DNA from 3 places in the Marispirochaeta aestuarii genome. Region 3 is predicted to be linked to each of the others. Evidence: riboswitches for the same ligand, from Rfam matches in the RefSeq annotation. Region 3 holds a riboswitch; each other region holds the start of a gene.
What was found. Region 3 has a riboswitch for molybdenum cofactor ahead of B4O97_RS01455 (4Fe-4S dicluster domain-containing protein). Riboswitches for the same ligand answer to the same signal wherever they lie in the genome.

Region 1 (3,271 bases), on a different contig from region 3:
CCGTATAACTGAGATTACCCAGTACATCTTGAATAATTACAGGCAAAAAACTCATCGTTCCCACGCCGGAGCCAAGGGCTTTAATGCCATGTTTGCCGTAAGCAGTGTTGATGCTGCCAAAGCCTATTATGAATCCTTTAAAAACATGCAGAAGGAACCCGACGGCAATAAAAAGCTGAATGTGGCCACCATATTCTCTTTTGCCGCCAATGAAGAACAGGACGCTGTTGGTGAGATCCTTGATGAGAGCTTTGAGGTTTCAGCAATGGAGAGCAGTGCCAAGGAATTCTTGAGCGCTGCTATAGCTGACTATAATACTGCTTTTAAAACCAACTTTGGTGTAGACAGCAGAGGCTTTCAAAACTATTACCGCGATCTCGCCCAGCGGGTAAGAAATCAGGAAGTAGATTTGCTGATTGTGGTGGGCATGTTCCTGACAGGCTTCGATGCACCGACTCTGAACACCCTGTTTGTTGATAAAAACCTGCGTTACCACGGCTTAATGCAGGCCTTCTCACGTACAAATCGTATTTACGATGCGACAAAAACCTTTGGGAATATCATTACTTTCCGGGATCTGGAACCGGCTACAGTCGATGCTATTACCTTGTTCGGTGATAAAAACACCAAAAACGTTGTATTGGAAAAAAGTTATAAGGAGTACATGGAAGGTTTTACCGATATCACCACCGGCGAGGCCCGCCGTGGATATCTGGATGTGGTAGCAGAATTACAAAGACGTTTCCCAAATCCTGAAGAGATAGAAAAAGAGAAGGACAAAAAAGAGTTCGTCAAACTCTTTGGCGAGTATTTAAGGGTTGAAAACATACTTAATAACTACGATGAGTTTGCCGGCTTGAAAGCTTTGCAAAACGTCAATCTGGATGACCCCGAGGCGGTCGAAGCATTTAAGGAAAGACATTATCTGGATGATGACGACCTCACCGAGATGAAATCCATTGATGTTCCATCAGAACGCTTGATTCAGGATTACCGTTCTACTTATAACGACACCCGCGATTGGCTGCGTCGCGAGAAAGACGCTGACCAAAGAGATTCTTCCGGTATTGATTGGGATGATGTGGTTTTTGAAGTTGACTTGCTTAAATCCCAGGAAATAAACCTGGATTACATTCTTGAACTGATTTTTGAAAACAACAAAAGGAACAAGAGCAAGGCAGAATTAATTGAAGAGGTGAGAAGACTTCTGCGTTCCAGCCTGGGCAACCGTGCCAAAGAAAGCTTGATGGTGGATTTTATTAATCAGACTGACCTGGATGATATGGACGACAAGGCAAGTATCATTGATGCGTTCTTTACATTTGCGCAAGCAGAACAAAAGCGTGAGGCTGATGAACTCATTCGTTCTGAAAGTTTAAATGAAGAAGCCGCAAGGCGTTACATTACATCATCATTAAAGCGAGAGTTTGCCAGTGAAAATGGTACTGAATTGAATTCAACTCTGCCTAAAATGAGCCCTCTTAATCCGCAATACAAAGCAAAAAAACAAAGTGTTTTCCAAAAAATTGCTGCATTTGTAGAAAAATATAAAGGCGTCGGAGGTCATCTATGACAAAAGCATTGTTTTTCCTGGTAGCGGCGATCCTGATACTCTCCATGTTCACCGGATGCCTGCCCAGGGAAACCCATCTGGCGGGAGAACGGCCCGCGGGCTTTCTTATGGGAATCTGGCACGGCTGGATTGCCCCAATCTCGCTGATAGTCGGGATATTCAGGCCCGGAGTCCGGGTTTACGAGCCCTTCAACAGCGGCTGGTGGTACGATTTCGGCTTCTACATCGCCATCATTTCCGGTTTCGGGGGAATCAGCCTGACCCGTAAAAAGGCATCCGCTCACAGACAAAACCTCTGATTAGCCTACAAGCTTTTCTTGCATTGCGCTCAATACGCATATATGATAAACCGTATAAAGATTTTCTTCGAACCGCCGGACCTGCAAGATATATATCCATGGTACGGCGGTCGATGGGTACAGCGGGAAACTGATGTGCCTCCCGTGATTGGAAAGGAGAGAATATCAAAGACCTGTTTAACCGCGAAATAAACTACCTGCGTATATCCATTACCGACAAGTGCAACCTGCGCTGCACCTACTGCATGCCCGACGGAGAAGTCCCCCGACGGAAACACTCGGACTTCCTGAGCTTCGAAGAGATTACCCGCATCGCAGAAGTCGCCGTCTCCCTGGGAATTCGAAAGGTGCGTCTGACCGGCGGAGAACCCCTGGTCAAGCGGGGAATATGTGATCTTGTCGCGATGCTGAAAGCCCTCCCCGGCCTGGAGCACCTTGCAATGACCACCAACGGGGTACTCCTGGGAAGCATGGCCCGGGAACTCAAAAACTCTGGCCTCGACAGCATGAACATATCCCTGGACAGCCTGAACCCTGAACGCTACCATCGGATAAGCCGGGTAGGAGACCTCAGCGTTACCCTGGCAGGAATCGAAAGCGCCCGAAGACTCGGCTTTCCCATCAAGATCAACACTGTGGTAATGGACGATACCCCGGAGGGGGAGATCGCGGCCCTGGCGGAGTTCTGCCGCCGGAACGGTTTCCGTCATCAGCTTATCAACCACTACAGCCTGAGCGCGGACAAGAAGGACAACTACAGCTTCGACAGACCGCCGAAATGCTCTGCCTGCAACAGGATCCGCCTCCTGGCGGATGGAAAGCTGAAGCCCTGTCTGCATTCGGACCATGAGGTTCAAGTAGATATGAACGACATTGCCGGTTCGATCCGGGCCACGATTGAGAAAAAACCCGAACGGGGCGGCATCTGCTCGAACCGCTCCATGGTCGAGATTGGAGGATAAGATGGAACTGAGCCACGTAGATGCCGCCGGCAACGCCCGCATGGTGGATGTTTCCGCGAAACCGAAGGTATTGCGCACCGCCTCCGCCGCGGGGAGCATCCACATGAAGCCGGAAACCGCGGAACTTATCCGGAAGAACGGAATACAGAAAGGGGATGTCCTTACCACCGCCAAGATCGCCGGCATCAACGGCGCCAAACAGACGGCAAGCTTGATTCCCCTCTGCCACAGCATCGCCATCGACCATGTTGACCTGGAGTTCGAAGTCTTCGAAAGCGGGGTTCATATCCGCTCCCGTGCGGTCTGCACGGACAAGACGGGCATAGAAATGGAGGCCCTTACGGCGGTCAGCGTAGCAGCCCTTACCATCTATGATATGTGCAAGGCGGCGGACAAGTCCATGCGAATCGGCGAAATCCGTCTACTGGAAAAAACCA
Region 2 (3,271 bases), on a different contig from region 3:
TCTGATCTTCAGGCCGTAGGCAATGTTGTCATATACCGTACCGCTCAAAAGCAGGGGGTTCTGGTGCAGATAGACGGTCTGTTCCCGCAGCGCCCTGCTCCTGCTCACATCCCTGCCCTCAAAGAGAATCCGCCCCTTTTCCAGGGGCAGCAACATGTTCAGAAGCTTCATAAGGGTCGTTTTACCCGAACCGTTGGGCCCCAGGAGCACGTGTATCCTGTTCTCCTGGAAGTCGAGCTCTTCCACAATCAGGGCCGGCTCCGAGTCATAACCGAATTCTATATTCTCAGCACGAAAAACGGGATTCTCAGACATCATTCTTTACCAGGCTGTGGGTTATGATATTGATACCCAGGGCGATGGCCAGCAGAATCAGCCCCAGGGAGATCCCCAGCTCGAACTGCCCCTTGCTGGTCTCCAGGGCAATGCTGGTGGTCATGGTACGGGTATACCAGCGGATATTGCCTCCCAGCATCATGGACACCCCCACCTCGCCTACGACCCTGCCGAATCCCGCCAGAACCGCGGAGATTATGATAAAGCGGGCCTCTATTATCGACGCCTTGAGCACGTCTCCGCGGCGGGCGCCCAGGGTTATCAGGGTCTCATGAAAACGGGGATCCATTCTGGAGAGCCCTGAGTAGACAAGGGATGTCAGGACCGGCAGCACCAGGAAAACCTGGCCGATAATGATAGCCCCGGGGGTGAAGAGCAGGTTCAGCTCCCCCAGGGGACCGGAGCGGGAGATAACGGAAAAAACAAGAAGACCGATAACCACGGTGGGAACCGCCATAAGGGCGCTCAACACGGAGATTATCGGCCGTTTGAAGGGGATCCTGCCGAAATGCAGAGCTATCCCCAGGGGAATACTCAAAAGGGAAGCGAAGAATGTGGAAGCCAGGGCCAGACGCAGGGAGGTAAAGGCGATGAAAAAGACCTCCCGGTCGCCTGACACTATCAGACGCAGAGCTTCCGTAAAAATGGAACCCATGGTACTCCCGGTTCTTCCGCCTTAACGGGCGTCGGGATAGAAGAGCTGTTCGCCGCCCTTCTTGAAATCTCCGATCAGCTGCTGACCCTTCCCGCTGACAATCCAGTCAATCAGGGCCATGGCGCCGTCAAAGTTCACATGGGGGTGAAGTTCAGGATTGACCGCGATGATGCCGTAGGGATTGAAGAGGGAGGCCTCGCCGTCGAAACACACCACCAGGTCGATGGAATCCTTCATGGCGATAAAGGTTCCCCGATCGGCAAGGGTATAGCCCTGAAGGTCATTGGTCATGGTTATTACCGCGCCCATTCCCTGTCCGGCCTCTTTATACCAGGAACCTTCGGGGGTAATCCCGGCACCCTCCCAGAGACTGAGTTCCTTAAAATGGGTCCCGGAATTGTCTCCCCGGGAAACGAAATCCGCCTCGGCCTCGGCTACCAGCTTGAGTGCCTCGGCAGCAGTCCCGGCCTCTCCGATTCCAGCGGGATCATCCTCAGGTCCGAGAACAACGAAATCGTTATACATTACGTCTTTCCGGTTTACCCCGTAACCGGCGTCGACAAACTTGTCTTCCTGGGCCCGGGCATGGACAAATACAACATCCACATCGCCCTTTTCGCCAAGACCAAGGGCAGCGCCGGTTCCGACGGCGATAACATCAACGGTGTATCCCGTGTCTTTGGTGAACTCCGGCAGCAGGAAGCCCAGAAGGCCGCTGTTGTCCGTACTGGTGGTGGTGGCAAGTTTTACCCTGGGATTCTCCGGGGCGGGGGCCTGTTCTTCAACTTTTGGTGACTGGGGGCTTTCAGCGGCGCCGCCTGCAAAAAGGGACATGGAAAACACTGCAAACAGCACGACGGCAAGAGTTATTGCCTTTTTCATTTGGGAACTCCTTTCCAAATTTCGGGAGGTTGCCTGATTTCTCAGCCAGCCCTTGGACAGCCATACGACTGCCCGGGACCGGTCGCCTTAGATCCGGAGACGAATCCTTAGGCTAACGGTTCGGAGAATGTCTGAAAGGGATTGTAGTATAGGAGGATCAGAAAATCAACAAAGCTCTATATTATTTTTCCGCCAGTCGCGGCACCCTGCCGGAAATGCGGGTGACGATCTCGTAGTTTATGGTCCCCAGAACTTCGGCCTGCTCCCCGGCTCCGATGAACTGGTCAGCCTGCGCCCCGATTATCACCACCTCGTCGCCTTCCTCGACCCTGCCCCTTAAAGGGCTTACATCGATAAGGCACTGGTCCATGCAGATCGTTCCCACCTGCCGGCAGCGCCGGCCGCCGACGAGCATCTCGATGCGGTTGCTCAAGGCCCGTGCGAGTCCGTCCCCATACCCCACAGGCACCGTGGCTATCAGGGACTGACGGGAGGTAATATAACTGTGACCATAACTCAACCCGGTGCCGGGAGAAACCTCCTTTAACTGGGTTATCGCGGTTTTCCAGCTCAGAACCGGTTTAAGCTCGTCCACCCGGGGATTGCGGATTTCGGAAGAGGGCTTTAATCCATACAGGGCGATTCCCGGCCTGCAGGCATCAAAGCAGGCACCGGAGACATCAAAGATCGCGGCGCTGTTGGCCATGTGGGTCTCAAAGTCCCTGAAGTCCGCGGTCTTTTCCACCAGGTCCCGGAACCGGCCAAGCTGTTCCAGGGAATACTCCGGGTCTCCCTCATCGGCCCGGGGAAAATGGCTCATGAATCCGGCAATCTTCAATCCCGGATACCCTGCAATCCTGGCCAGCACCGTGTCGGCCTCCCGGGGGCAGAATCCCACCCTTCCCATGCCGGTATCGAATTTCAGATGCACCCTGATATCCCGTCCCTGACGAAGCGCCTCCCTGGAGAGCGCCCGGAGCTGAATGTCCGTGGCCACTACAGGCTCAAATCCATGGGCGGCGATCTCCTGCGCGGTATCTCCCAGATCCGGAGACAGGATAATAAAGCGGGCATCAATCCCGTTTTCCGCCAGCTCCAGAGCCTCCTGCACCTGAGCGACCCCGAAGGTATCCACTCCCCGGGAGACAAGATGGGATGCCACAATACGAGCCCCGTGGCCGTAGGCATCGGCCTTGATGGCGGGCCATAAAGGCCGACCGCCGGCCAGCTCCCGCAGCAGAGAAAGGTTGTGGTCAAGATTCTTCAAGGATATGTATACCCTGGTCAGGGGAAGTCTGCTCATACTTTGCTCCGTCGGGAACCAAGAATACCATAGACCCCTGCCCGAGGGGAATAGATTTACAGTCGGCGTTTTTCTGATATGATACTGACACCATG
Region 3 (3,271 bases):
AAAACCCCATGCAGGTATTGGCCACATTCGGGCTGACGCCGTAGGCCTCCAGTTCGGGAACATGAAGGTGACTGTGACAGCGGACAGGGCAGGACGCGCATCCGCCCATACGGACGGTGTATTTTTCGCCCGCGGGACCAAGGTCCTTGATGGCTTTCATGGTACGGTAGCCGATCTTGTTGACTTCCTCCGGCCGGACTTCTCCCGTTTCGATGGGATAGGGGGCTGCACCCCAGAAAAGCCCCTTCTGGGAAGTCCAGCGGCTGGAGGGATCATGGTACTCGGCCCAGGCCTGGGGAGTCGAGGGAACAACGTGCTGGTTGTTGGCCCCCACGATGGCAAAGGTATCCTTGTTCAGCTTGTGCCAGGCATTCCGGTCTCCTGCGATCTTTACCGAACCGGTTCCCATGACGCCGATGGCCTTGAGGTTCTTGGAGCCCATTACACCGCCGTGTCCGCCTGCGGAGTGGCTGGCGCCGGTCCGGATAACCGAAAGGTTGACCTGGTGTTCACCGGCCTGACCGATGGCCGCAACCTGGGAGCTTTTTCCCATGATGGCGGTAATTCCTGCAATCGTGTTGAAAGTCCCGTCTCCCCAGAAAACTGAGGCGTCTTCCAGGGTGACGTCCTGGTCGACTATCCTGAGCCATACCGGCCGTTTTGCTTTTCCCTGGATAATGACAGCGTCATAACCCGCGTACTTCATCTCCACCGCAAAGTGGCCGCCCATGTGACTGTCGGAAACCCCGTGGAAGGGATTGGAGGGAAGAAGGCTGGTAATATTGGTCCGTCCGGAACACATGGCTCCTGTTCCCGTAAGGGGACCGACGCCGAATATTATCCTGTTCTCCTCAGCGAAGGGATGGGTCCCCTGGGGAACCTCGTCCCACATTACCTTGTAGCCGATTCCCATACCGCCTATGTAGCGGGAATATTTTTCCGTTGATTCTCTTGTTATCTGTTCAGTGCTCAGATCCACTCGAAGAATGGTTCCTGCCCAACCGCCTTTTAATGCCATATCTCTCTACTCCTGTTGTTTATACCTGAAAATGCTCTTTGTACTTCTGAATCGCGTCTTCCCAGGACACATACTGCAGTGCACCGGTGGGACAGTCCTTAACGCAGGCTGTATAGCCGTGGCAAAGGATACACTTGGTGGAAACATTGGTTTCCGGATCAAGGGTAGGAATGCCCCAGGGACAGGCTCGAACGCAGGTTCCGCAGCCGACGCATTTTTCCGGGTCAACCTCCCGGGCCCCGGTTCCTTCGTGTTCGAAGATCGCGTTCTCCGGACATGCCAGCGCACAGGCGGGCTGTTCGCACTGCCTGCAGGTATCGGCAACAAGGGTAAAATTACCCATCTCTCCGGGGCCGTTTACCCAGTCCCCCCGTACCCCTTTGGGGCCGTAGGCAAAGTTCTGACTTACCTTGATTCTTGCGGTAACCTGACTGGCTTTACCGTCGTTTCCAACCGAGCATGTAGCTTCACAGACCAGACATCCGGTGCAGCGGGCTGATTCGTGGATAATCATTCCATCGGCGGTTTCAAAGACTTTGATGTCCTTGGACGTACAGCCCGGCAGCAGCCAGGACATGGTCGTAGCCCCGATGGCGCTGATTCCTGTGTACTTGAGAAAATCTCTGCGGGTAATTTTCTGGTTCAGCAGTTGTGATTGAGTTTCGGACACACCTTACCTCCCTGTATTTTCTCCTTTCCAAATACGGGAGGCACAGACGTTTCCATCGGGACCTGGCGTCCGACAACCCTGGGACGGGCGTCCTGTAGGTTAATCGGATCGGAGATATATATGTACATTCTAATCGAGATAAAAAGATATGTAAAGAAATAAGGAATAGAAAATCGTATAAATGGTCGTTCTCTGCGCAAAAAATAAAATAATTGAAAATAGATGTGAGTGTTTTACTAATAATGTGATATGGATTGTATTAATATTCTGACGTAGGGTTTTATCCTGCTGAAAATCCTGACGGCCCAGGATATGGGAAAAAGAGCAGTTTTTGGAGCTGCCCTTATTATCTTCAATATCGTATAATTTTCCTGTTATCCGGCACGGATAATCTGTTAAGGGGAGAAGTATTGCGTTGAGTGATTTTTCTGCTGCTGCAAGGGAGTTTTTTTCAAGATACGGAGAATTCGCCGCCTTGCTTGGGGGGCTTTCCCTTGTCCTGTTTTTCTTAACCCTGGTTGCCATACCCCTCATAATAGTATCCATTCCGGCTGACTACTTTATCCGGGACCCCGGAAGCCTGTCAGATAGACGGCATCCCGTATTGCGGGCAGCGGTTTTCGTCATAAAGAATTCCCTGGGTGCTGTTTTTCTTCTTGCCGGATTCGTCATGCTGTTTATACCGGGGCAGGGGCTTCTGACATTCATGATTGGCCTGATGCTGATGAATTTCCCCGGAAAAAGAATGCTTGAACTGAAGCTTATTCGGAAGCCCCGGATCAGGGAGGCCGTGAACTGGATTCGGGTAAAGGCGAAACGGTCGTCCCTGGAGCTTCCCGAATAGGGCTTCTCTCCCCGGGTCCTTTCTCCCCCGGGAAGGTGCATCGCATGGAAATATTCTGTATACTGTACCAGTGACCCGGAAATCCCCTTTCCCAGAGCGCGAACTGGCACGGCTTCTGATGGCTCTTCCCCGAATCGAAATCCAGAACCGCCTGTTAAAAGTCAGCGACAGGGAGCTTGCCCTGGCAATGCTGAATCTCGATGAAAATGAACGGTCAGGAATCTATGCGGCGGTGTCCCCCGAGAAAATCCGTAGGCTGCGGGAGGAACTGTCCATGCTGCGGCGGCTGAGGCTTCACAGAGAGGATTATCTCACGGCTCTCGCCAGGGTTATAAGCGTACTGGAAGGGCGGCCGTACACCGAGGTACTGCGCTCCTATATTCGTCCCAGGGGCCGAAGGCCGGGATAGACTTTCGATTACTTCAGACTCCGCCTGGCCCCTGCCAGGTCGGACTGAAAGGAGAGGAGCATATCCTCGATTTCACTGTTCGATATGGCCGACTGCTCTATCATTCGATTAAGGTTCTCTTTCAGGGCATCGTATTCCTGGAATACATCGAGTATGGACTGAACGTCTTCCTGGACGGCGTCGGCGTTGTTCTTGCTTTCCTGGGTTCTTTCCAGCAGTTTTTTTACGGTTTCTCTGCTGGAGGAGACTTCATTACTGATGGAGTGCAGAATATTTACCAGCTGAAAGATAAGGTCGATCATTTCGTGCAGTTGCCCTGATGCCTGGTTT

Region 1: another riboswitch for molybdenum cofactor. It lies ahead of B4O97_RS08725 (GTP 3',8-cyclase MoaA); the one in region 3 lies ahead of B4O97_RS01455 (4Fe-4S dicluster domain-containing protein).
Region 2: another riboswitch for molybdenum cofactor. It lies ahead of B4O97_RS08775 (substrate-binding domain-containing protein); the one in region 3 lies ahead of B4O97_RS01455 (4Fe-4S dicluster domain-containing protein).

Annotation. Positions count from the first base shown of each region.
Region 1 covers NZ_MWQY01000008.1:154,175-157,445, forward strand. The annotation lists gene B4O97_RS08715 (HsdR family type I site-specific deoxyribonuclease) at 1-1,573, shown strand, start outside; gene B4O97_RS08720 (hypothetical protein) at 1,570-1,872, shown strand; molybdenum cofactor riboswitch at 1,926-2,047, shown strand; gene B4O97_RS08725 (GTP 3',8-cyclase MoaA) at 2,082-2,834, shown strand; gene moaC (cyclic pyranopterin monophosphate synthase MoaC) at 2,836-3,271, shown strand, end outside.
Region 2 covers NZ_MWQY01000008.1:165,180-168,450, forward strand. The annotation lists gene B4O97_RS08765 (ATP-binding cassette domain-containing protein) at 1-315, opposite strand, end outside; gene B4O97_RS08770 (ABC transporter permease) at 308-991, opposite strand; gene B4O97_RS08775 (substrate-binding domain-containing protein) at 1,013-1,873, opposite strand; molybdenum cofactor riboswitch at 1,865-2,011, opposite strand; gene alr (alanine racemase) at 2,055-3,176, opposite strand; gene B4O97_RS08785 (arginine deiminase) at 3,269-3,271, shown strand, end outside.
Region 3 covers NZ_MWQY01000001.1:317,642-320,912, forward strand. The annotation lists gene B4O97_RS01450 (aldehyde ferredoxin oxidoreductase) at 1-1,018, opposite strand, end outside; gene B4O97_RS01455 (4Fe-4S dicluster domain-containing protein) at 1,038-1,688, opposite strand; molybdenum cofactor riboswitch at 1,693-1,814, opposite strand; gene B4O97_RS01460 (PGPGW domain-containing protein) at 2,104-2,532, shown strand; gene B4O97_RS01465 (FliG C-terminal domain-containing protein) at 2,651-2,941, shown strand; gene B4O97_RS01470 (methyl-accepting chemotaxis protein) at 2,950-3,271, opposite strand, start outside.